DNA from 4 places in the Sphingomonas sp. 4RDLI-65 genome. Region 2 is predicted to be linked to each of the others. Evidence: predicted binding sites of a transcription regulator. Region 2 holds the regulator's gene; each other region holds the start of a gene.
The links. Region 2 encodes LexA, which represses DNA repair genes until DNA is damaged. Its sites were predicted from a motif close to GTTCCNCNCTTGTTCT; they were not measured.
Positions count from the first base shown of each region.

Region 1 (5,475 bases), on a different contig from region 2:
CGGACGGCGAGACCGGCGGCAGTTGGGGCGCATGGCTGCAATATGGCGGCGCGCTCGACCAGGCCGGCCGCTGGCCCGAAGCCCGCGCCGCGCTCGAAAAAGCGGTCGCCCGCGGGCCCGCGCAACCGCTCGCACTCAACTATCTCGGCTTCGCGCAGGTCGAGCACGGCGACGACATCCCCGCCTCGATAAAGCTTTTGGAGCGCGCCAGCCACCTCGACCCCACCAACGCCTCGATCATCGACTCGCTGGGCTGGGCGTATCATCTGTCGGGCGACACGGCGCGCGCGCTCCCCCTGCTCGAACGCGCCGCGCAGGGCGAACCCGCCAATACCGAGATCGGCGACCATCTCGGCGACGCCTATTGGAGTATCGGCCGAAACTACGAAGCCCGCTACGCCTGGCGCGCCGCGCTCCTCACCGCCGAACCCACCGAAACCGCACGCTTAACCGCAAAGATCGCCAACGGCCTCCCCCCAAAAGCCAAGCGCTGACCTTACCACCCTCTCCCTGAAGGGGAGAGGGAAGGGGCCCGCTCGGCAAAGCCGGGTGGGAAGGGTGAGGGCACGCGTTGTAATTTGCAGCATGGCGGACCTTCTCAATCGTTCCCCTCCGGCGTCCGTCACCGCGGCGAAAGCTGGGGGATCCCACGAGGCACGCAACGCCTGCCAAACCACGAGATCCCAGCGTGCGCTGGGATGACGGGCACTTCTTGGCTAAGCCGCGGGAAACAACCGGCCCGAAATCAAACCCCGAGACTCGCAATGCCCACCATCACAGAACCCGCACCCGCCAAGATCAATCTGGCGCTCCACGTTCGCCGCCGCCGCCCCGACGGCTACCACGACCTCGAAACCCTCTTCGCCTTCGCCACCGGCGGCGACCTGATCACGGTAGAACCCGCCGAGGCCAACTGCCTCACCATAACCGGCCCGTTCGCCGCGGCTCTCCTACCCCCCCAGAGCACTACCCCGACCCCCAGCACCACCCCGGCGAAGGCCGGGGCCCAATTGGGAGCCGACAATGAAGACGCGCACGGCTCGCCCAACGCCGCTCCAGGCGCCGCCCCCTGGCAAGGCAATCTCGTAACCGCTGCCGCAGACGCCTTCACCACCGCATTCGCCCCAAGCACCCACCACGCGCTAACACTCGAAAAGCACCTCCCGATCGCCTCGGGCATAGGCGGAGGCTCGGCCGACGCCGCCGCCACGCTCCGCGCGCTGGCCCGCCTCCACGGCGTCACGTCAACCGACCCCCGCCTCCACGAAATCGCCGCAAAGCTCGGCGCAGACGTCCCCGCCTGCCTCGCCAACCGCACCACGCTCGGCACCGGCAAAGGCGACACCCTGACCACTCTCGAAGGCCTGCCCGGCACGCCACTGCTTCTCGTAAACCCGGGCGTAGCCGTCTCCACAGCCGCCGTCTTCAAGACTTGGGACGGCCAGGACCGAGGCCCGATCCCCGAAGGCGCCCTCCTCGATCGCGCCAAAGCCGGCCGCAACGACCTCGAGCCCCCCGCGCTGGCGCTGGCCCCCGAAATCGCCCAGGTCCGCGCGCTCCTCGGCGCGGCGCACGGCGTCCTCCTGTCCAGAATGTCCGGCTCCGGCGCCACCTGCTTCGCCCTGTTCGAAACCCCCCAGGCCAGAGACACCGCCGCAATCGCCGCGCAAGCCCGCGGTTGGTGGATCCTCGCAACGACGCTCGCCTGATAAAACGCGGCCCCTAAAAAGCCCGGCCCGGATAAAGATTGAGCCGATCTCGATCAAAAGTCCCCCCCCACCCCGTCATTCCCGCGGAGGCGGGAACCCATACTGGTTGGCGTAGCAATAGGATCGCTGGCCCTTCAGGCTATGGATCCACGCCTGCGCGAGGACGACGACCGATCATATCTTAAGGCGGCCGATTTCGCGGCGCCGTGCCCAGCCCCTCCGCGACCCCCGACCAAACCCCAAATCTTTCCCCATAAATCCGCCGTTCCCCACTTGTTCCACAAGAACAAAGAGAATACATGGGTTTGACGCGTTGAATGGCACGCGCGCTTGCTTTAGCGATGGGAGCTTATCAATGGCCGCTAATCTGAAAGTGATCGACACCGGCATGGCAACCGCAACCAACGACCGCCAGAAGGCGCTCGACGCCGCGCTCGCGCAGATCGACCGCGCGTTCGGCAAGGGCTCGGCGATGCGCCTCGGCTCGAAGGAAACCATGCAGGTCGAGGTCATCTCGACCGGCTCGCTCGGGCTCGACATCGCGCTCGGCGTCGGCGGCCTGCCGCGCGGCCGCGTGATCGAGATCTACGGTCCGGAATCGTCGGGCAAGACCACGCTCGCGCTCCATGTGATCGCCGAAGCGCAGAAGGGCGGCGGCACCGCGGCGTTCGTCGATGCCGAGCATGCGCTCGACCCGGTCTACGCCAAGAAGCTCGGCGTCAACATCGACGAACTGATCGTCTCGCAGCCCGACACCGGCGAGCAGGCGCTCGAGATCGTCGACACGCTGGTCCGCTCGAACGCGATCGACGTGCTCGTGGTCGACTCGGTCGCAGCGCTCGTGCCGCGCGCCGAAATCGAAGGCGAGATGGGCGACAGCCATGTCGGCCTCCAGGCGCGTCTCATGTCGCAGTCGCTGCGCAAGCTGACCGGCTCGATCAGCCGCTCGCGCTGCATGGTGATCTTCATCAACCAGCTCCGCATGAAGATCGGCGTGATGTACGGCAACCCCGAGACGACGACGGGCGGCAACGCGTTGAAGTTCTACGCCTCGGTCCGCCTCGACATCCGCCGCATCGGCGCGATCAAGGCCGGCGAGGAAGTGACCGGCAACCAGACGCGCGTGAAGGTCGTAAAGAACAAGGTCGCACCGCCGTTCAAGCAGGTCGAGTTCGACATCATGTACGGGCAGGGCGTCTCGAAGCTCGGCGAGATCCTCGATCTCGGCGTGAAGGCCGGGCTCGTCGAGAAGTCCGGCGCCTGGTTCAGCTACGACAGCGTGCGTCTCGGCCAAGGTCGCGAGAACTCGAAGACCTTCCTGAAAGACAACCCCGAAACCGCCGACCGCCTCGAAAAGCAGATCCGCGCGCGCACCGACAAGGTCGCCGAGGAAATGATGGCCGGCCCCGACGCCGAAGACGACGCCTGATCTTCTTTACCCTCTCCCTCCGGGGAGAGGGAGGGACCCATTGCTCTCGCAATGGGAGGGTGAGGGCACGCGGTTGATCGTGCAGGGGCCGGGGCGGCATCGGGCTTTCATCGACGTCGGCATCGGCTTTGTGCCGGCGTAGGATCTCTATGTAGGCACCGCACCGCACCATCCCAACATTCCACCCCGGCGAAGGCCGGGGCCCAGTTGGAAAGGTGGCAATAACGGAACGCGATCTTTAGTTACGATCGGCTCCCAGTTGGGCCCCGGCCTCCGCCAGAGTGGCGGCTCCCATCGAACCGCAGCACCTGCCCCCTTGTTCTCCCGCGAAGGCGGGAGCCCAGTCTGGATCCCCGCCTTCGCGGGGAAACAAGGAATTGCAGACCGCTGCATGGCGCTCACACTGCCGCGCAGAGAACGCAACGGGCTCGACGAAGCCTTCAAATACCCAACGCCAATCCCACGCGAACGTCTATATCTCACCCAGAACCGACGTCCCCAGATCCGACCATGAGGCACCCCAACCCATGACCACCGCCTACGACTGGACCGGCAGAATAGGCGACGTCTGGGCCGCGGAATGGCGCAGAACTGACCGCAGCTTCACCAACCTGACCCCGCATTTGAACGCAGCTATCCTCGCCACCGCTCCCCTCCGAACTCGAAAGATCATCGACATAGGCTGCGGCGCCGGTGCCACTACGCTGGCCACGGCCCAGGCTCTCCCTACCACGACCGTAACCGGCATAGATCTCTCGCCAAACCTGATCGAGATCGCCAAACACCGCGCCGAAGCTCAAGCCAACGCCAGCTTCGAATGCGCCGACATCACCGTCGTCGCCCCGAGCCATGCCTCCGTCGATCTCTACGTCTCGCGCCACGGCGTCATGTTCTTCACCAACCCCACAGCCGCCTTCGCCACACTCGCCGAAGCCGCCGCCCCCGACGCATCGCTCGTCTTTTCCTGTTTCGCCGAACGCGCCGCCAATCGCTGGGCCACCGAAACCATCATCGCAACGGGCGGCGACGCGGACGCTCCAACGTCGATCACCCCAGGCCCGTTCGCCTTCGCCGATCCCCGCTATGTTGCCGATATTCTCGCGACCTCCGGCTGGCACGCCGCTGCGCCCCAGCGTATCGACTTCGCCTACCGCGCAGGCGAGGGCAGCGACTCCGTCACGGACGCGGTCGACTATTTTCGCCGCATTGGCCCCGCCGCCTCCGCAATCCGCGACGCCGCCCCGGAGGAACGCGAGCGCCACATCGCGCGTCTCACCGAAGTCTGCGCGCGTCATAGCAACGGCGACACGGTGGAATTCCCCGCCGCCGCCTGGATCTGGACCGCGCGCAAATCGGCCGAATAAACCAGGGGGAGCCCGCATGATCATCGTCCACCACCTCGAAAACTCACGATCGCAGCGGATCCTGTGGATGCTCGAGGAACTCGGTCTTCCCTACGAAATCAAACGCTACGAGCGGAACGAGCAGACCATGCTCGCCCCGCCCGAACTCAAGCGGGTCCACCCGCTCGGCAAGTCGCCGGTGATCGAAGATGACGGTCAGGTGGTCGCCGAAACCGGCGCGATCGTCGAATATCTCGTCGACAAGGCGGACGGCAAACTCGGCGCCCCCGCCAACCGCGCCGACGCGCTCCGCTACCGCTTCTGGCTCCACTATGCCGAAGGCTCGATGATGCCGCCGCTGCTGTTGAAGCTCGTCCTCGCGCGCATCCCGATCATGGGCAAGGTCGCGGTGAAGAAGATCCAGCCGATGATCGACGTCCATCTCGACTATGTTGAATCCGAACTGTCGCAACGCCCCTGGTTCGCCGGCAACGAGATGACCGCCGCCGACATCATGATGAGCTTTCCCTTGGAAGCCGCGCGCAGCCGCGGCGGCCTCGACGAGTCCCGCCCCGCAACGATCGCCTGGCTCGCCAAGGTCCACGCGCGGCCGGCGTATCAAGCGGGCCTCAAGAAAGGCGGCCCCTACGCCTACGCTTGAAGGCTTCAGATCAGAAACCGCATCGAGGCTGAGAACGCAACCTTCCCCTAAACACCACCCCGGCGAAGGCCGGGGCCCAATTGGAAAGGTTGGAGTAACGAGGTGCGGCGGTCACCATAGCGTCCCCCAATTGGACCCCGGCCTTCGCCGGGGCGGTACTTCTCTATTAAACCGCCAGCGTGGAGGGGCATCCTCGAGACGTCATCGGTTCAACATCGCCGTCCAACCTCAAGCCTGCCCCGGCCCGATCTTCTCGTAACTATCCACATCCACCTTCGGCCCATGCCCAGTAGGCGCATGCGGGAAATCCCGGTCCGCCGGCTCGCGCTCGTC
Region 1 is NZ_JBCEBT010000012.1:31,712-37,186, forward strand. Features, by position in the region: gene VH567_RS17095 (tetratricopeptide repeat protein) at 1-494, shown strand, start outside; gene VH567_RS17100 (4-(cytidine 5'-diphospho)-2-C-methyl-D-erythritol kinase) at 765-1,709, shown strand; gene recA (recombinase RecA) at 2,065-3,138, shown strand; gene VH567_RS17110 (class I SAM-dependent methyltransferase) at 3,666-4,502, shown strand; gene VH567_RS17115 (glutathione S-transferase family protein) at 4,519-5,142, shown strand; gene VH567_RS17120 (dicarboxylate/amino acid:cation symporter) at 5,371-5,475, opposite strand, start outside.
Region 1: a site for LexA is predicted at 1,974-1,989, ahead of recA (recombinase RecA). Genes of this name have one in related genera too.

Region 2 (5,475 bases):
CGGCTCGTCGCGGCCGGAGCGGCGTGCGTCATGCTCGTGTTGCCGGAATCTGCTGCGGGGCCGAGCTTTCAGCTCTCGTTCGCGGCGATCACCGCGATCATGGCGCTGCACGAGCATCCTGTGATCCGCGCGTTCTTCGGGCCGCATGACGAGGGACGCGGGCGCAAACTCGCGCGCGGCATCGCGTCGCTGCTGCTGACCGGACTGCTGGTCGAATTCGCGCTGATGCCGATCGCGGTGTATCATTTCCACAAGGCGGGGCTGTACGGCGCGTTCGCCAACATCGTTGCGATTCCGCTGACGACATTCGTGGTTATGCCGCTTGAAGCGTTGGCGCTGCTGCTCGATGCGGGCGGTCTTGGCGCGCCGATCTGGTGGCTGGTGCAGCGATCGCTCGATGCGCTGCTGTGGCTCGCGCACATCGTTGCCAGCGCTCCCGGCTCGGTGCGGTCCTTGCCCGCGATGCCGACGGCGGCGTTCGCGCTGATGATCGTCGGGGGGATTTGGATTGCGCTGTGGCGGACGCGGTGGCGACGCCTTGGACTGGTGCCGCTGGCCGTCGGCGCGATCTGGGCACTGACCACGCCGGCGCCGGACGTTCTGGTGACGGGTGACGGTCGCCACGTCGCGGTACGCACCGCCGCCGGGCTGGCGATGCTCCGCGACCGGGCGGGCGACTACACGCGCGACATGCTGGCCGAGAATGGCGGGGTGGACGGCGAGCCGCTCCTGCTCGCGGACCAACCCGATGCCCGGTGCAGCCGTGATCTGTGCGTCACAGATATCGCAGGACGAGGACGGATGTGGCGCATCCTGGCGACCCGCAGCGCCTATATGGTCCCGATTGCTGAACTGGTCGCCGCCTGTAGCAATGCCGACGCCGTCGTCAGCGAACGCGGTCTGCCGAAACGCTGTGTACCGCGGTGGCTGAAACTGGATCGTCGCGTACTACGGCGAACGGGAGGCGTCTCGCTGACCTTGGGGAGCGGGATGGTAGTGACCGTCCTAAACGCAGGCGATCGTCACCCCTGGCGCGATCCCCCTCTCCTCGAACGCTCCACGCACTCGTTAAAGCCGCGACATGGCCCCCCCGTCGGCGTTTCGAGCCGGCCAAGGCCGTCAAAAATAGAAATGTTCACGCGAAGGCGCAAAGGCGCGAAGGTAGTGCGATTCGGGAGACCTCAACACCTTCCTGAACGATAAGCCGACGTCGGTTTATCGGCGGTCCGTGAAAGCCGGTAGGCGCCTATCCAAATACAACATCTTCGCGCCTTTGCGCCTTCGCGTGAGCAAAATCTTCTGTCGTCGCGTGCGATCGTATTGCAAAGAATTGGTTCACGCGGAGACGCGGAGACGCGGGGAAGGTTCTTGTATGACGGGGTGGCTGGGGCTGGCGACTGTCTTGGCTTCCTTCCGAAGACGTTTAGAGGCGCTTCGTGCTCCCGAAGCGAAACACCTCCGCGTCTCCGCGTCTCCGCGCGAACCAATTCTTCGGCAGCGCTGGGGATTGACGGCGAGATGTTCGCGCAGAGGCGCAGAGGCGCGGAGATTGGGCGTTCGAACCGAGTCCGCGCTCATGTGTCGGACCACGGGATGGTCTTCCGGACGCTTGGGGGGCGTGTCGAAAAACTAGCCGTTTTTTCAACACGCCCAGAGAAGCTAGCTTAATTTGCCGAAGAGATCCGGTCGCTGTTGTCGGCAGGAGGAGCGACTTGACCTGGATGCTCGGCTGCCGCTTTTCCTTCGCAATCAAAAACCGAGACCGGCCTGCGTTCACCATGACACAGGCCGGTCTCGGCAGTTTAGTCGTAGCGGCGGAGGATGCCGGAGAGCTTGCCCTGCACGCGGACTTGCGCAGGCGCGTAGCGTTGCGGGTCGTAGGCTCGGTTTGCCGGGTCGAGGCGGACCATGGCGCCTTCGCGGCGGAAGTATTTCAGGGTGGCTTCGCTCTCTTCGATCAGGGCTACGACGATCTCGCCGTCTCGCGCGGTTTCGGTGCGGCGGATCAGGGCGTAGTCGCCGTCGAGGATACCGGCTTCGACCATCGAGTCGCCGGAGACTTCGAGCGCATAGTGTTCGCCGGTGCCGAGGAGTGCGGCGGGGACGGCCAACATCGTGCTGCCTTCGAACGCTTCGATCGGGACGCCGGCGGCGATGCGGCCGTGGAGGGGGATCTCGACGACGTCGTTCGCTGGCTGTGGCGCGGCGGCGGGCTTTACGTTCGATGCCTTTGACGGCGCCTTTTTCTCGGCGCGCTCGGGCATGCGCAGCACTTCGAGTGCGCGTGCGCGGTTCGGCAGGCGGCGGATGAAGTTGCGCTCCTCGAGCGCGCTGATCAGACGGTGGACGCCCGACTTCGACTTGAGGTCGAGTGCGTCCTTCATCTCCTCGAACGACGGCGAGACGCCGGTTTCGTTGAGGCGATCGTTGATGAAGCAGACGAGTTCGTGCTGCTTGCGCGTGAGCATGGCGGTTCTCCGTCCGGAACAGACTGGGAACTTCTATGGAACATAATTAACGCCGTCAAGCATCCGTATCACGCGATTACGAGGATTTCCGCCGATTCGCCGGTCCTCGCGACGGGAGCGTTGCCGGGACGGACGATGAGGCACGTCGAGCGGGCCAGGGTGAGCAGCATCGAGCTGTCCTGGATCGTCGAGGCATAGGCTTTGCCGTCGCGGAGTTCGGCGCGCAGATAGTCGGTGCGGGCGTTGTTGGCGGGGAGGTCTTCGCCGAGCAGCGCGTGGGTCGACTGGGGGAGCGGATCGCGCGCGCCGGCCATGCGCGCCACGACCGGTTTCACGAACAGCGTCGCGGTGACGAACGCGGAGACCGGGTTGCCGGGCAGGCCGAGCACCATCATCTCGCCGATCCGGCCGGCCATCATCGGCTTGCCGGGGCGTAGCGCGATCCGCCAGAAATCGATGGTGCCGCCAGCGGCTTCGATTGCGGGGCGAACGAGGTCGTGGTCGCCGACTGACGCGCCGCCGGTGGTGATGAGCAGGTCGGCCTGAACGCTGGCGAAGGCGTCGCGCAGGATTTCGAGATTGTCTGGGAGGATGCCGAGGTCGATGATGTCGACGGGTATGTCGGTGAGCATTGCCGCCAGCATGATGCCGTTCGATTCGGGCAGTGCGACGCCGTCGGTGGTCGAGCCGGGGGGGACGAGTTCGTCGCCGGTCGCGGCGACGGCGACGCGGACGCGGCGGTTGACAGCGAGGCTGCCGTGGCCGCCGGTTGCGGCGACGGCGATGCGCGCGGGGCTGAGGCGGTCGCCGGCGCCGATCAGGCGGGTGCCGGTGGAGAAATCGAGGCCCTTGCGGCGGGTGTTGCGGCCGAGTGTCGGCGGGCCTTCGCCGGCGAGGATCAGGGTTTCGCCGTCTCGCTCGGCTTCTTCCTGGACCATCACCGTGTCCGCGCCTTCGGGCATTGCTGCGCCGGTGAAGATGCGGGTGGCTTCACCTTGGCCGACCTTGCCGGTGAAGGGGCGGCCGGCGGCGCTTTCGCCGATGACTTTCCAGGGGCCGGGGAGGTCTTCGAAGCGGATCGCGTAGCCGTCCATTGCCGAGAGGTCGGCGGCGGGCTGCGTGCGGCGGGCGAGAATGTCCTCGGCGGCCCAGCGGCCGGCGGCTTCTCGCAACGTCACGGTCTCGTGGCCGACGCGGGGGGCCATGGCGAAGAGGCGGGTCTGGGCTTCGGCGACGGGGACTAGGGTCATACGTTAGGCTCTGTTTTCGGACGATTTTGAAAGGTGAGGTGTGGGAAGTGTAGGCGCTGGACGCGGTTTGGCGGTTGGGTGCTTCGTAAAAGAGAATCGCAGGGTGCGTGGGTATGTTCCGCGCTTTGCCATGGGTTTGGGGTGTAGGACAGGTGTCGTTGGCTTAGCGGGGGCTACGTGCTGGACCGTCAGGGGGCCGTTGGGTCCGTAGACATCGGGCGCTGGTGGCGACCTCTTCCTTGTTCTCCCGCGAAGGCGGGAGGCCAGGCTGGGTCCCCGCCTTCGCGGGGAAACACGGGTTTGGCCGACGTCGCTCGTTATCAGTTTGGCCTTGCCAACTGGGCCCCGGCCTTCGCCGGGGTGGTGTTTCGATTTTGATTTGCCTCGGTCTTTTTCCAGAGTGGCCATCGCGGGCGGCCCGGCAGCTGATCTGGTCCTCCGAATGCTCGGCCAGCGCGGGTTCATCCTTTGCGGGGCTTTGTTTGGGGGAAAGAGACACCAGATCAGCATGATGACACGCAATCAGCCTCGGGCGAGAGACAGGATCGGGGCGGCGGTAGGCGCCGTCCTGCTGCCGGGGTTGCTCGGCTATGCGTTGCTCCATGGGTTGGTGGTACCGATGCCGGCTGCGGTGAGCGATGCGCTGAAGGTGTTCGGGGTGGCGCCGCCGCCACCGCCGCCGCCGGTCGAGAAGGTCAGGCCGCGGCCTTCGCCCAGTCGCAAGCCTCAGGGGGCTGCATCGCCGCCTAACCTGAAGTCGAAGGCGACCGAAGTCGTCGCGCCGCCGCCGGTAGTGCCGATCGTCGTACCGCCGCCGGTTGTGGTCGCGGAGAAGGCTGGGTTGGGCGCGCAGGCGACCGCCGGCGCTTCGGATGTGCGCGGGCCGGGGACCGGGAGTGGCGGGATCGGCAACGGTACCGGCAGCGGCGGGTATGGGGATGGCGACGGCGGTGGGGGCGAGGAGACGCCGCCGCGGTGGCGAAAGGGGCGGTTGCGGGATGCGGACTTTCCGAGCGATGCGCCGGAGACGGGGATTCGGGGGATCGTTTGGGTGCGCTATACCGTCGAGGTCAGCGGGCGCGTGTCGCATTGCCGCGTGACTCGGTCGAGCGGGAGCCGGGTGCTGGACACGCTGACGTGCCGGCTGATCGAGGAGCGGTTTCGGTATGATCCGTCGCTGGATGCGGCGGGGCGGCCGGTGGAGTCTACGATCGTGGAGTACCATGACTGGTCTATGGAATGAGGAGTGAAGTCCCAAGCTGAGCGCGCTTTGCTTGGCTTGCCCTCATCCTTCGCCGCCTTCGGCATCTCTCCCTCTCCCCTTTAGGGAGAGGGTTTTTTTACGCTGTCCAGTTGCCGGATTTGCCGCCTGATTTGGCGCGGACGCGGATGTCGCTGAGGACCATCGTCTTGTCGATCGCCTTCGCCATGTCGTAGATCGTCAGGAGGGTTATGGTGGCGGCGGTGAGCGCCTCCATCTCGACGCCGGTCTTGCCTTCGGTCGAGGCGGTGGCGGTGGCGGTTACGCCGGTTTCGTCGACCACCAGATCGATTTCCACCTTCGTGAGCGGAAGCGGGTGGCAGAGCGGGATCAGGTCGCTGGTGCGCTTGGCGGCCATGATGCCGGCGACGCGCGCGACCGCGAGGACGTCGCCCTTCTTGGCCGTGCCAGCGCCGATCGCGGCGGCGGCTTTGGCGGACATGGTGATGCGGCCGGAGGCGACGGCCTCGCGGGCGGTGACCGCCTTGCCGCCGAC
Region 2 is NZ_JBCEBT010000001.1:362,986-368,460, reverse strand. Features, by position in the region: gene VH567_RS01425 (ComEC/Rec2 family competence protein) at 1-1,203, shown strand, start outside; gene lexA (transcriptional repressor LexA) at 1,803-2,468, opposite strand; gene VH567_RS01415 (molybdopterin molybdotransferase MoeA) at 2,537-3,718, opposite strand; gene VH567_RS01410 (energy transducer TonB) at 4,227-4,961, shown strand; gene moaC (cyclic pyranopterin monophosphate synthase MoaC) at 5,059-5,475, opposite strand, start outside.

Region 3 (5,475 bases), on a different contig from region 2:
CAAGTATTTCTCGCGCGCCATCTCGGCCGAAGTCACGTTCGGCAAGGGTCCGCACGATGCCGGCTTCAAATGCGATATCGTCGCGCATGTGATGAAGGGCCTCGTGCTCAAGGGCCATTCCGAGGCCTATGACGCCCGCGCCGCCTTCGATGGTGCCGCCGCCAAGATCGAAACCCAGCTCCGCCGCTACATGCGCCGCCTGAAGGATCGCCATGCCGGCGAAGCGGTCGCGATGGCCGAGAGCAACGGCTATGATAACGCCGGCTACACGCTGTTCCAGGAGAGCGTCGAGGAGGACGATGTCGCCGACGCACCGTTGATCATCGCCGAGACGCGTGTCGATATCCCCGAGGCGAGCGTATCGGATGCGGTGATGATGCTTGATCTGCGCAACACCGCCGCGCTGCTGTTCAAGAATGCGGGCACCGGCGCGCACAACATGGTCTACAAGCGCGGCGACGGTACGATCGGTTGGGTCGAGCCACAGCGGGCCGCTTCGACCGGCACGGCCTCCCCTCCCCAGTAAAGAAGGGTCCATAAAGGCGCGGGTCTCACGGCCGCGCCTTTACGCCCCCGCGCAACCCGCTAAGGCGGATGCGCGCGGGGGCGCTTGAGACATTGAACAGAATGACTGATTTCAGCGATATGTTGCGTCCCGACGCAGTGCAGACGGGCGTGATTGCCGCGACCAAGAAGGCGGTGTTCCAGCATATCGCGACGGTTGCGGCCGAGATCGTCGATGCGGACGCGAAGACGATCGCCGAGCGTCTGACGGCGCGCGAGAAGCTGGGCTCGACCGGGTTTGGTGGCGGCGTCGCGATCCCGCATGCCAAGCTGGAGGGGCTCGCGCAGGTCACCGGCGTGTTTGTGCGATTGGCGCAGCCGGTCGATTTCCAGGCGGTCGACGATCTGCCGGTCGACCTCGTCTTCATGCTGCTCTCCCCCACCGACGCGGGGGCGGTGCACCTGAAGGCGCTGGCCCGCGTCTCGCGGCGGTTGCGCGACAAGGCGTTCCTCGAAAAACTGCGCGGCGCGGGTTCGCCCGATGCGCTGTACGCGCTGTTCACGGCGGACGAGGTGCGCGATGCCGCGTGAGCCGGACCCGGGTCTGGGGGGCGCGGATGCGCATTTCCGCGCGCTGGAATCGTTGTATGCGCAGGCGCCGATCAATCGGTTCTTCGAATCGTCGCTGGAGATCCCCGAAGCGGGTGTAGCGCGGATTCACTTCACGATCGACGAGCGGCATTATCACGCAGGCGGCGCAGCGCATGGCACGAGCTATTTCAAGATGCTCGACGATGCCGCGTTCTATGCGTCGAACAGCCTCGTCACCGATCGTTTCCTGCTGACGACTGCGTTCAACCTGCTGCTCACGCGCCCTCTCAAGGTCGGCCCGGTGATCGCCGAGGGCCGCTGGATCAGCGGCAAGCGACGCGTGTTCGTCGCCGATGCGCGACTGATCGATGCGGACGGCGAAGAGGCGGCGCGGGGTACCGGCACGTTCATGCGCTCGCGGATTGCTCTCGCCGGGCTGCCTGGATACCGGGCGCCGGCATGAGCGGCAGGCTACCCAGCGGTGTGCTCGTCAGCGCCCTCCTCCGCCGTGTCAACGACGCTGGCGGGTTCGGCGCGGTGATGGCGAAAGGCGACGCGCAAGGCGGTGCGATCCTCGTCATCGCGGTCGACAAGGGCGCCCCTCCCCGGCTGCTGGAACGCGGAATCGGGCCCGACGGGCGAACCGCCTTGATCGACTCGACTCCGGTCGAAGACCTTGACGGCTATTGGCGGCGCAGGCGTGCGCGCGACCCCGATTTGTGGGTCGTCGAGGTGGACATCGCAGCGGCGGAACGGTTCGCCGCTGAAACGATCCTCGACGATTGACTCCAAAGCCCCCCCAATAGAGGGGGATTGCAACATTGATTGGCGTTGTGCTGGGACGGGTGCGATCCGGATCGGTTACGCAGTCGGGGGGATGCCTGGACGATCGGCTTGTACGATTGCTTCCACGGTCCAACCGCATCTGAATACGATTGAATGACCATACTTCAGCGGGCTGCGACAATCGCAGTCATGACGTTTTCTCTTGCTGGCCTGCTCGGCAACAGCGCACCCGGTCAGGCGACGGGTCTCGATCGTTCCACGGTCAGCCTTACCGCTCTCGCAAATCTAAACGCCCTTTCCCCGCAGAATGTTCCGCAGATCGCTCCCGCCGCAACCACCGTTGCAGCCGTCGAGAAGATCGCCCCCGAGAAGATTGGCGTCGAGCCAGTCGCAGCTGCCGAGGAAGAAGAATTCGACACGCTCGCCCAGGCCGTTGCCGCGCAGGATAGCGCCGCCGCCGACGAAGCGCTCCAGTGCCTTGCCGGCGCGATCTATTTCGAATCGAAGGGCGAGCCGCTGACCGGCCAGCTCGCGGTTGCCGAGGTCATCATCAATCGCGCCAAGTCGGGTCGTTTCCCCGCCGACGTCTGCGCCGTCGTCAAGCAGCGCGGCCAGTTCAGCTTCGTCCGCGGTGGCCAGATCCCGAACATCAACGCCGGCACCGCCTATCGCACCGCGATCGCGGTCGCCAAGGTTGCCCTCGCCGATGCGTGGAACAGCCCGGCCCAGAAGGCGCTCTACTTCAACACCCCCGATCGCCGCCCTTCGGTCCGCGCGGTCAAGGTCGCCTCGATCGGCAACCACGTCTTCTATCGCTGAGACCTAAAGGTCTCTCAAGTCAGCTTGCCCCCTCCTCACTCCAACCCCGTTCGCCCTGAGCGAAGTCGAAGGGTGTGCCCCGAACTCAGGTGCTTCGACTTCGCTCAGCACGAACGGGCAAAGGGGGCGGGCCGACAATCGCCAGAACACGACCACAATCCGTGAATGAGCTTGCCTCGTTCGCGGATTGTTCTATTTCCGGGGCATGCTCGACATGCCGCCGGACTCCTGCATTGACGAACCTGGATCGCCGCTTTGTGCCGCCGACGTGGCGCGCGGCGTCATTCGCATGTTGCTGCGCCACGACCTCACCGCGATGACCGAAGTGCCGCTCGACGGCGGCCGCCGGGCAGACCTGATGGCGGTGGATGCGCGCGGGCAGATCGTCATCGTCGAGATCAAGGTATCGCGCGCAGACCTGCTCGGCGACGGGAAGTGGCCGGATTATCTGGGGCATTGCGACCGGTATTTCTGGGCGGTGCCGGCGGGGTTCGACGTCGGCCCGCTGCATGGCCCCGCCTTCCTGCCCGAGCGGACCGGGATCATCGTCGCGGACCGCTACGACGCGGCGATCGTGCGCGAGGCGCATACCATCCCCCTGCCCGCGCACGTCCGCAAACGCTGTACGCTGGCGTTTGCGCGGCGGGCGGCGCGACGGTTGATCGCGCAGATGGACCCCGATGCGGACGGGCTGGCGTTCTGAAGGCGAGATGATCCTCCCCCGCCAGGGGAGGTGGTTGGCGTTCGCCAGACGAGGGGGAGGAAGGGGTAACCGCTGCTCCCAATCCTCCCCCTCCGTCACCTGCGGTGCCACCTCCCCCTGGCGGGGGAGGATCAGAAGACGGTTAGAATTTCGGGCCCGAGACGGCTTTCTTCACCGTCTTTGGCGCATCCTCCAGCAGCTTCGACACGATCGGGTTGCGGCCGTCCTGCTTGGCGTAATCGCGCGCCGACATGCCCGCCATGATATCCGCCTGGTCGGGATCGGCCTTCTCGTTCAGCAACACCCGGATCATGCCGACGTCGCGGCGCTGCACCGCACGGATCAGCGGGGTCTCGCCGGCCGAGTTCGCCAGGTTCGGGTTCGCGCCCGCGGCGGTCAGGATCGGGATCATGCCGGTCTGCCCCAGCGTCACCGCGAGCAGCAGCGGCGTGTTGCCCTTGCCGTCGCGCAGATTGGCGTCGGCACCCTTTTGCAGCAGGAAGCGCAGATACACTTCGTCGCTCCGCTTGATGACGATGTGGAGCGCGCCCTCCCCGCTCGTCACGTCGCGCACGTTGACGATGTTGCTGCCCGGCTTGCCGAGCATCTCCAGCACTTCGTTGTTCTTGGCATCGCGCACCGCGGAGAGGAACTTGTAGCCCTCCGACTGGCCTTGCGCGAACGCGGGTGCCGCGACACCGAGCATCGGCGTCAGGAGAGTAGCGGCGAGCATCAGGCGAATACGCATCGAGAGACTTCCTTGGTTCGTCCTGGATATGGCGCGACGGTTTGCGCCGCTCATGGTCCAGTGCGACGCTTGCGCCGCAGGGTCTAACAGATCAAGGCTGGCGGCATCATGAACCTGCGTTTCCTCCTCATCCCGGCCCTTGCGCTGTCCGCGTGCACTGCGTCGGCACCCCCTGCCAAACCGCCGCTCGAAGGCGCCCGGATCGGTGGTCCCTTCGCCTTGACCGACCAGAACGGGAAAGCCATCACCGAACGCAGTTTCGCGGGCAAATACCGGATCATGTATTTCGGCTACACCTTCTGTCCCGATGTGTGTCCGACGGATGTCCAGGCGATCGGTGCCGCGGTGAAAAAGCTCGAGGCGAGCGATCCTGCGATCGCCGCGAAGATCGTGCCGGTGTTCGTGACCGTCGATCCGGCGCGCGATACGCCCGCCGTGCTCAAGCAGTTCGTCTCCGCCTTCCACCCGCGCATGATCGGGCTGACCGGCAGTCCGCAAGCGATCGAGCGGATCAAGACCGAATATGCGGTATATTCGAGCAAGGGCGATCCTTCACCCGGAGGTGGCTACCTCGTAAACCACAGCCGGCAGGCCTATCTGATGGACCCGGACGGCAAGCCGATCGCTTTGCTGCCACAGGAACAAGGGCCCGACGCAGTGGCGACAGAGATCAAGCGCTGGGTCCGGTGAGCGCGCGCTTCTGGGAAGATACGCCGATCGAGCAACTCGACCGCGGCCAATGGGAAGCGTTGTGCGACGGCTGCGGCAAATGCTGCATCCACAAGCTCGAGGACGAGGAGACGGGCGAGCTCGTCGCAACTAACGTCTCGTGCCGGTTGCTCGACCGGCGCAGCGGGCAATGCTCCGATTACCGCCATCGCCACGCCTATGTGCCCGAGTGCGTGCGACTGACGACCGGCAACGTCCACGGCATCGACTGGCTGCCTTCGACCTGCGCGTATCGCCTGCGCGCGGCTGGCGAGCAGCTGCCGGAGTGGCATTACCTCGTCTGCGGCGACCGCGAGGCCGTCCACCGCGCCAAGCAGTCGGTGCGCGGCTGGACCGTCAGCGAGGACGAGGCGGGCGAGCTGGAATATCACGTCATCGATCGCGAATTGTGAGCCGGTGATCGCCGCATGATCGAGGGCCTGGAGATCGTTCGTCATCCCCGCGCCCGTCGCGCGCGTCTGTCGATCGATCCTGCGAGTGGCCGGGCGCGGCTCGTGCTGCCCAAGCGCGCGGCGCTGAAACAGGCGCTGGCCTGGGCGGAGGACAAGGCGGGCTGGATCGCCGAACAGCGCGCGTTGCTGCCCCAGCCGCGGCC
Region 3 is NZ_JBCEBT010000002.1:190,575-196,049, forward strand. Features, by position in the region: gene hpf (ribosome hibernation-promoting factor, HPF/YfiA family) at 1-526, shown strand, start outside; gene VH567_RS05825 (PTS sugar transporter subunit IIA) at 628-1,095, shown strand; gene VH567_RS05830 (PaaI family thioesterase) at 1,085-1,558, shown strand; gene VH567_RS05835 (DUF1491 family protein) at 1,555-1,881, shown strand; gene VH567_RS05840 (cell wall hydrolase) at 2,071-2,700, shown strand; gene VH567_RS05845 (MmcB family DNA repair protein) at 2,906-3,403, shown strand; gene VH567_RS05850 (ankyrin repeat domain-containing protein) at 3,546-4,151, opposite strand; gene VH567_RS05855 (SCO family protein) at 4,260-4,841, shown strand; gene VH567_RS05860 (YcgN family cysteine cluster protein) at 4,838-5,272, shown strand; gene VH567_RS05865 (M48 family metallopeptidase) at 5,288-5,475, shown strand, end outside.
Region 3: a site for LexA is predicted at 2,879-2,894, ahead of VH567_RS05845 (MmcB family DNA repair protein). Genes of this name have one in related genera too.

Region 4 (5,475 bases), 370 kb from region 2:
CCGGCGGCCCCCGTGGCGACAGTCACCGGCATGGTGGTCGCGACCACGGACCTGAGCATGCTGCGTGGAAGCAGGGTGGTGGCCCACGTGGGCGTGGCCGGCGGCTGTTCGACGGTGGCGAACTCAAGCTCGTCATGCTGAAGCTGATCGCGGACGCGCCACGCCACGGCTACGACCTGATCCGCGAGATCGAGGGGCTGACCGGAGGTGGCTATGCGCCGAGCCCGGGCGTCGTCTATCCGACGCTCAGCATGCTCGACGAAATGGGTCTGATCGAGGAGCAGCAGTCGGAAGGCGCGAAGAAGCGCTTTGCTGCGAGCGACGAGGGGCGTGCGCATCTGGCCGAGAATGCGGCCGTGGTGGACGGTCTGTTCGCGCGGCTCGCGGCGGTCGGGGCGGAGTCCGAGCGGACCGATGGCGCGCCGATCCGGCGGGCGATGGGCAATCTGCGGCAGGTGCTCCAGCACCGGCTGATGCGCGAAGACGTTAATGAGGACACGCTGCACGAAGTGGCCGCGTTGCTCGATGAGGCCGCGCAGAAGATCGAGCGCCTGAAGTGAGCGTCTCGGTCGCACGCGTGCCGACGCATTCGGCCAGCAAGTATCTTCAGCAACTGGCCAAGCATTGGAGCCACAAGATGGAGGTCACCTTCTCGGAGGAAGAGGGCCGGATCGCCTTCCCGAACGGCGCGGTGCTGGAGATGCGCGCGGACAGCGAGACGCTCGACGTTGCGCTGACGGTGCCGGAGGGCGAGGACGTCGAACGGATGCGCGGGGTTGTGTCGAGCCACCTCGACCGCTTCGCGTTCCGCGAGGCGCCGCTGACGTTCGACTGGGCGACGGCACCCTGAATTAATCCTCCCCTTTGAGGGGAGGTGGCGCGGAGCAACGGATGGGTAGCGCCCTATCAGGAGCGGATCACCCCTCCGTCGGCGCTCAGCGCCGCCACCTCCCCTTGCAGGCGAGGATAAATCCGATGTGAGCCTACGCTCCCCGCCGCGCCATCACCTCGAGATACGTATCCAGGACCGTCTGGTTGATCGTATCCCACAGATACCCGGCGGCCTTGTCGTGTCCGGCCCAGCCCATCGTCTCGCGCAAGCCCGGCTCCGAAACGATCCGCCCGATCGCGTCGGCGTATCGCGCGATGTCGGTCGGCGGCACGAGGAACCCGGTCACGCCGTCGTCGACTAATCCGACCGCGCCCGATGCGCGCGCTGCGACGACGGGAACACCTGCCGCCATAGCCTCCAGCGTCACGTTGCCGAACGTCTCGGTCACGCTCGGATTGAAGAACACATCCATCGACGCGACCGCGCGGCCGAGATCGTCACCCGACTGGAACCCGGCGAAGACCGCGCCGGGCACGCGCTCGGCGAACCAGTCGCGTGCCGGACCCTCGCCGATCACCAGCACCTTGTGACGCACCCCGCGCTGTTCCAGCGTTCGGATCACGTCCGCAAAGACGTCGAGACCCTTTTCCTTCACCAGCCGCCCGAGAAACCCGACCGCGACCTCGCCGTCTGCGATCCCGCGCGCGCGCCGCCACTCCAGGTCGCGGCGCGTTGGCGTAAAGCGGTCGTGGTTAACGCCGCGCGACCAGATCGCGGTCGGCGTCGTCACGCCCCAGTCCCGGACGATCTCCGCCATGCCGCGCCCCGGCACCAGCACCTCGTCGACGCGGTTGTAGAAACGCGTCAAGATCTTCACCATGACGGGCTCGAAGAACGCCATCTTGTAATAGCGGAAATACGTCTCGAACCGCGTGTGCAGCGAGGCGATCGTCACGATGCCGTTGCGGCGCCCGTAACTGATCGCGCGGTGACCGAGAAAATCGGGCGCAGACACGTGGACGACGTTCGGCGCGAACGCGTCGAGATCGCGCCGGATCGCCGCCGGCAGCCCGCGCGCCATCTTGTATTCGCCACGCCCCGCCGGCAGCGGCAGCGACGGCACCGCGACCAGATCGCCGGTTGGCGGGAAGGCGGGCTTGGCGTTGGTCGGCGAATAGACACGCACCGTCGCGCCCTGCGCCAACAGATGGCCGACGAGCAGATTCAACGCCTGGTTCGCGCCATCGCGAACGTAATTATAGTTGCCGCTGAACAGGGCGATGCGCAGGTCGGTGGCGTGCATCGTCGCGCGGATAACGCCGTGTGCCGTCAAGCGCCACTAAATCCGCAACCTAGGCCGTATGCCGGCCATTGATGTTCCCGTATCGTTCTCGTACATCGGCCACATGGCGAAACCCCAGAAGCGTTACGTGTGTCAGTCCTGCGGATCGGTGTCGCACCGCTGGGCGGGGCAATGCGCCGATTGCAACGAGTGGAACACGCTGGTCGAGGAGGCGAACACCGCTGCGACGCCGTTCCATTCGAAGCATAATCTCCAGACCGGCGGGCGCGCGATCCAGCTCGTTGGGCTCGACGCGGAGATCAAGCTGCCCGACCGGATGGCGACCGGGATCGCCGAGCTCGACCGTGCGCTGGGCGGCGGGTTCGTCGAGGGCTCGGCGACGCTGATCGGTGGCGATCCGGGGATCGGCAAGTCGACGTTGCTGTTGCAGGCGGCGGCGAAGATGGCGCTGGCGGGGCAGTCGGTCGCCTACGTTTCGGGCGAGGAAGCGGCGGATCAGGTGCGTCTGCGCGCGCGGCGGCTGGGCCTGGGCAACGCGCCGGTGCAGCTGGCGGCGGCGACCTCGACGCGCGACATCCTGACGACGTTGCAGACGCGGCCACCCGCGATGCTGGTGATCGATTCGATCCAGACGATGCACTCCGACCTGATCGAGGGCGCTCCGGGGACGGTCAGCCAGGTCCGTGCCTCGGCGCAGGAATTGATCCGGTTCGCCAAGGAGCGCGGGACCGCGGTGGTGCTGGTCGGGCATGTGACGAAGGACGGCTCGATCGCCGGCCCGCGTGTGCTGGAGCATATGGTCGACACGGTGCTGTCGTTCGAGGGCGAGCGCAGCCACCAGTACCGCATCCTCCGCGCGATCAAGAACCGCTTCGGCGGAACCGACGAGATCGGCGTGTTCTCGATGCAGACCGAAGGGTTAGCGGAGGTCGGCAATCCGTCGTCGCTGTTCCTGACGCACCGTGATGACGCGATGACGGGGGCAACGGTGTTCCCGGCGCTGGAGGGGACGCGGCCGGTGCTGGTCGAGATCCAGGCGCTGACGGTCCGGCTGGCGTCGGGCGCGACTCCGCGTCGTGCGGTTGTCGGCTGGGATTCGGGCCGACTCGCGATGATCCTCGCGGTGCTGGAGGCGCGGTGCGGGCTGAGCTTCTCCAACGCCGAAGTGTATCTCAACATTGCCGGCGGCTACCGGGTGCAGGATCCCGCGGCCGATCTGGCGGTGGCGGCGGCGCTGATCTCGGCGATGTCGGAGCGGCCGGTGCCGGTCGATGCGGTGGCGTTCGGCGAGGTCGCGCTGTCGGGGGAGATCCGTCCGGTCGCGCATGGGCCGTTGCGGCTGAAGGAAGCGAGCAAGCTGGGCTTCGAACGCGCGCTCGTGCCCGCGTCGATGACGGGAGAGAAGAGCGGGATGAAACTCTCGGGGTTCAAGACGCTGGCGTCGTTCGTCGATCACATGATGGGCCGGGGCTAGGCGCGGGCGTATGCGGCGGCGCGGCATCGGTATTCTTGGAGCGGGCACCCTCTCCAATGGGCAAAGCGTGTTTCCCCGCGAAGGCGGGGATCCAGACTGGGCTCCCGCCTTCGCGGGAGAACAAGGGCGAGGGTCGTAACTGTACGGGGCCGCGCGTACATTTCCGATCCGAATAGATGCCCTTCCAAACCAGCGTACCGCGTCATCGCGAACGTGTTCGGCACAGATACAGAAAAGAGAAGCACCACCCCGGCGGAGGCCGGGGCCCAATTGGGAAACGCTGCTGGCGACCGCTGCGCTTGGTTACTACGACCTCTCCAATTGGGCCCCGGCCTCCGCCGGGGTGGTGCACTGACTGCGTTCGTCAGGCACCGATCGATAGCGCGTGACGGCATCCCCGCTCGCAAATCCGCAATAGCCCCCAACGCATGGCCTCTCACGCCAGCTATGCTATGGCCGCCGGCATGGCGAACACGCGAAGCAATACCGGCACCGTCGAGGTCGATGGCACCCGATACGATTGGAACCTCGAGCGCGAGCCGCAGCATACGGATGTCGATGGCTGGAAGGGCATGACGATTTCCCTGTTGCAGGACGACGCCCAACGCGAGGCCTTGCTGGAATTCCCCGCGCCCAAGCGTCTGTTGAAGGGCTTGCCACGCGGGCGGCTCCAGATCGACGACGCGACGATCGCGCGCGGCGTGCGGGCGGCCTTGCAGGCAGGATGGGAGCCGATGTCGCGGGGCAAGCCGATGGTCTTCACGGTGGATTCCGAAGGAAACTAAGCCGTGGATCAGGTGCAGCCCCAGGCCGATCTGGAAACCGCGCTGCTAGGACCGCTCCTGCCCGGTCGAGAGTGCGGTGATTGCACCGCGTGCTGCACAGAACTGACGGTCAATACGCCCGAGTTCGCCAAGCCCGCGGGCACGCCGTGCATCCACCTTTGCGAACAGGGATGCGGTATCCATGCCGTCCGCCCGCGCATCTGCCGGACATGGTTCTGCGTATGGCGAAGGGTCGCCAGCCTTCCCGACGATGCGCGGCCCGACCGGTCCGGGCTGCTCGTCTCGCTCAATTTCGTCACCGAACCGCAGAACTGCCTGGAAGGCGTCTCGATCAATGTCCGGGTGCTCGCTGGCGACGCGATCGCGAATGGCATGGCGGCGACCGTCTTGGACAGCGTGTGCGACCAATTGGTCCCCGTCTGGTTCAGCGACGGGTCCAAGAAAATGCTGATGCATCCTGATAACGACGTCGCTCGCTTCGTTCTCACAGGAAGCCCCGCGCCTGCCAATCTGCAGGACGAAGTCGCCGCCTGGCGCGAACGCTACGGTGTTTTCGGGCTGAGCCGCTAGGACGTGTTGGTCGCAGCGTGCACTAGCGGTTCGCCGCCCGCGTCCCTATTCCAGAGCGCATGAACCTCACTGCCCTAGACATCGTCGTCCTGATCGCCGTCGCCGGGTCCGCGGTGCTGGGGCTGGTCCGCGGGTTCGTGACCGAAGTGCTGTCGATGTTCGCCTGGGTCGCGATGGTGGCGATGCTAAAGCTGTTCCACATCCCGCTCGCTGCCGCGCTGTCACCGGTGGTCGGCACCGTCGGCGGCGCGGCGGTGCTCGCGTTCGCGATCATCACAGGCGTCACCTATATCGGCGGGCGGCTGGTCGCCAACGCGATCGGCGCACGCACGCGGACGTCGATCCTCGGCCCGGTCGACCGCGCGCTCGGGTTCGGGTTCGGCGCGCTGAAGGGCCTGATTCTCGCCAGCCTCGTGTTCCTGCTCGCGACGCTCGTCATCGACACGATGGGCGGCGGCCCCTCGCGCCGGCCCGGCTGGATGACGACCTCGCGCACCTACCCGCTGCTCAA
Region 4 is NZ_JBCEBT010000001.1:734,899-740,373, reverse strand. Features, by position in the region: gene VH567_RS03125 (PadR family transcriptional regulator) at 1-560, shown strand, start outside; gene VH567_RS03120 (DUF2218 domain-containing protein) at 557-850, shown strand; gene VH567_RS03115 (glycosyltransferase family 4 protein) at 984-2,135, opposite strand; gene radA (DNA repair protein RadA) at 2,239-3,609, shown strand; gene VH567_RS03105 (hypothetical protein) at 4,062-4,394, shown strand; gene VH567_RS03100 (YkgJ family cysteine cluster protein) at 4,407-4,964, shown strand; gene VH567_RS03095 (CvpA family protein) at 5,024-5,475, shown strand, end outside.
Region 4: a site for LexA is predicted at 2,209-2,224, ahead of radA (DNA repair protein RadA). Genes of this name have one in related genera too.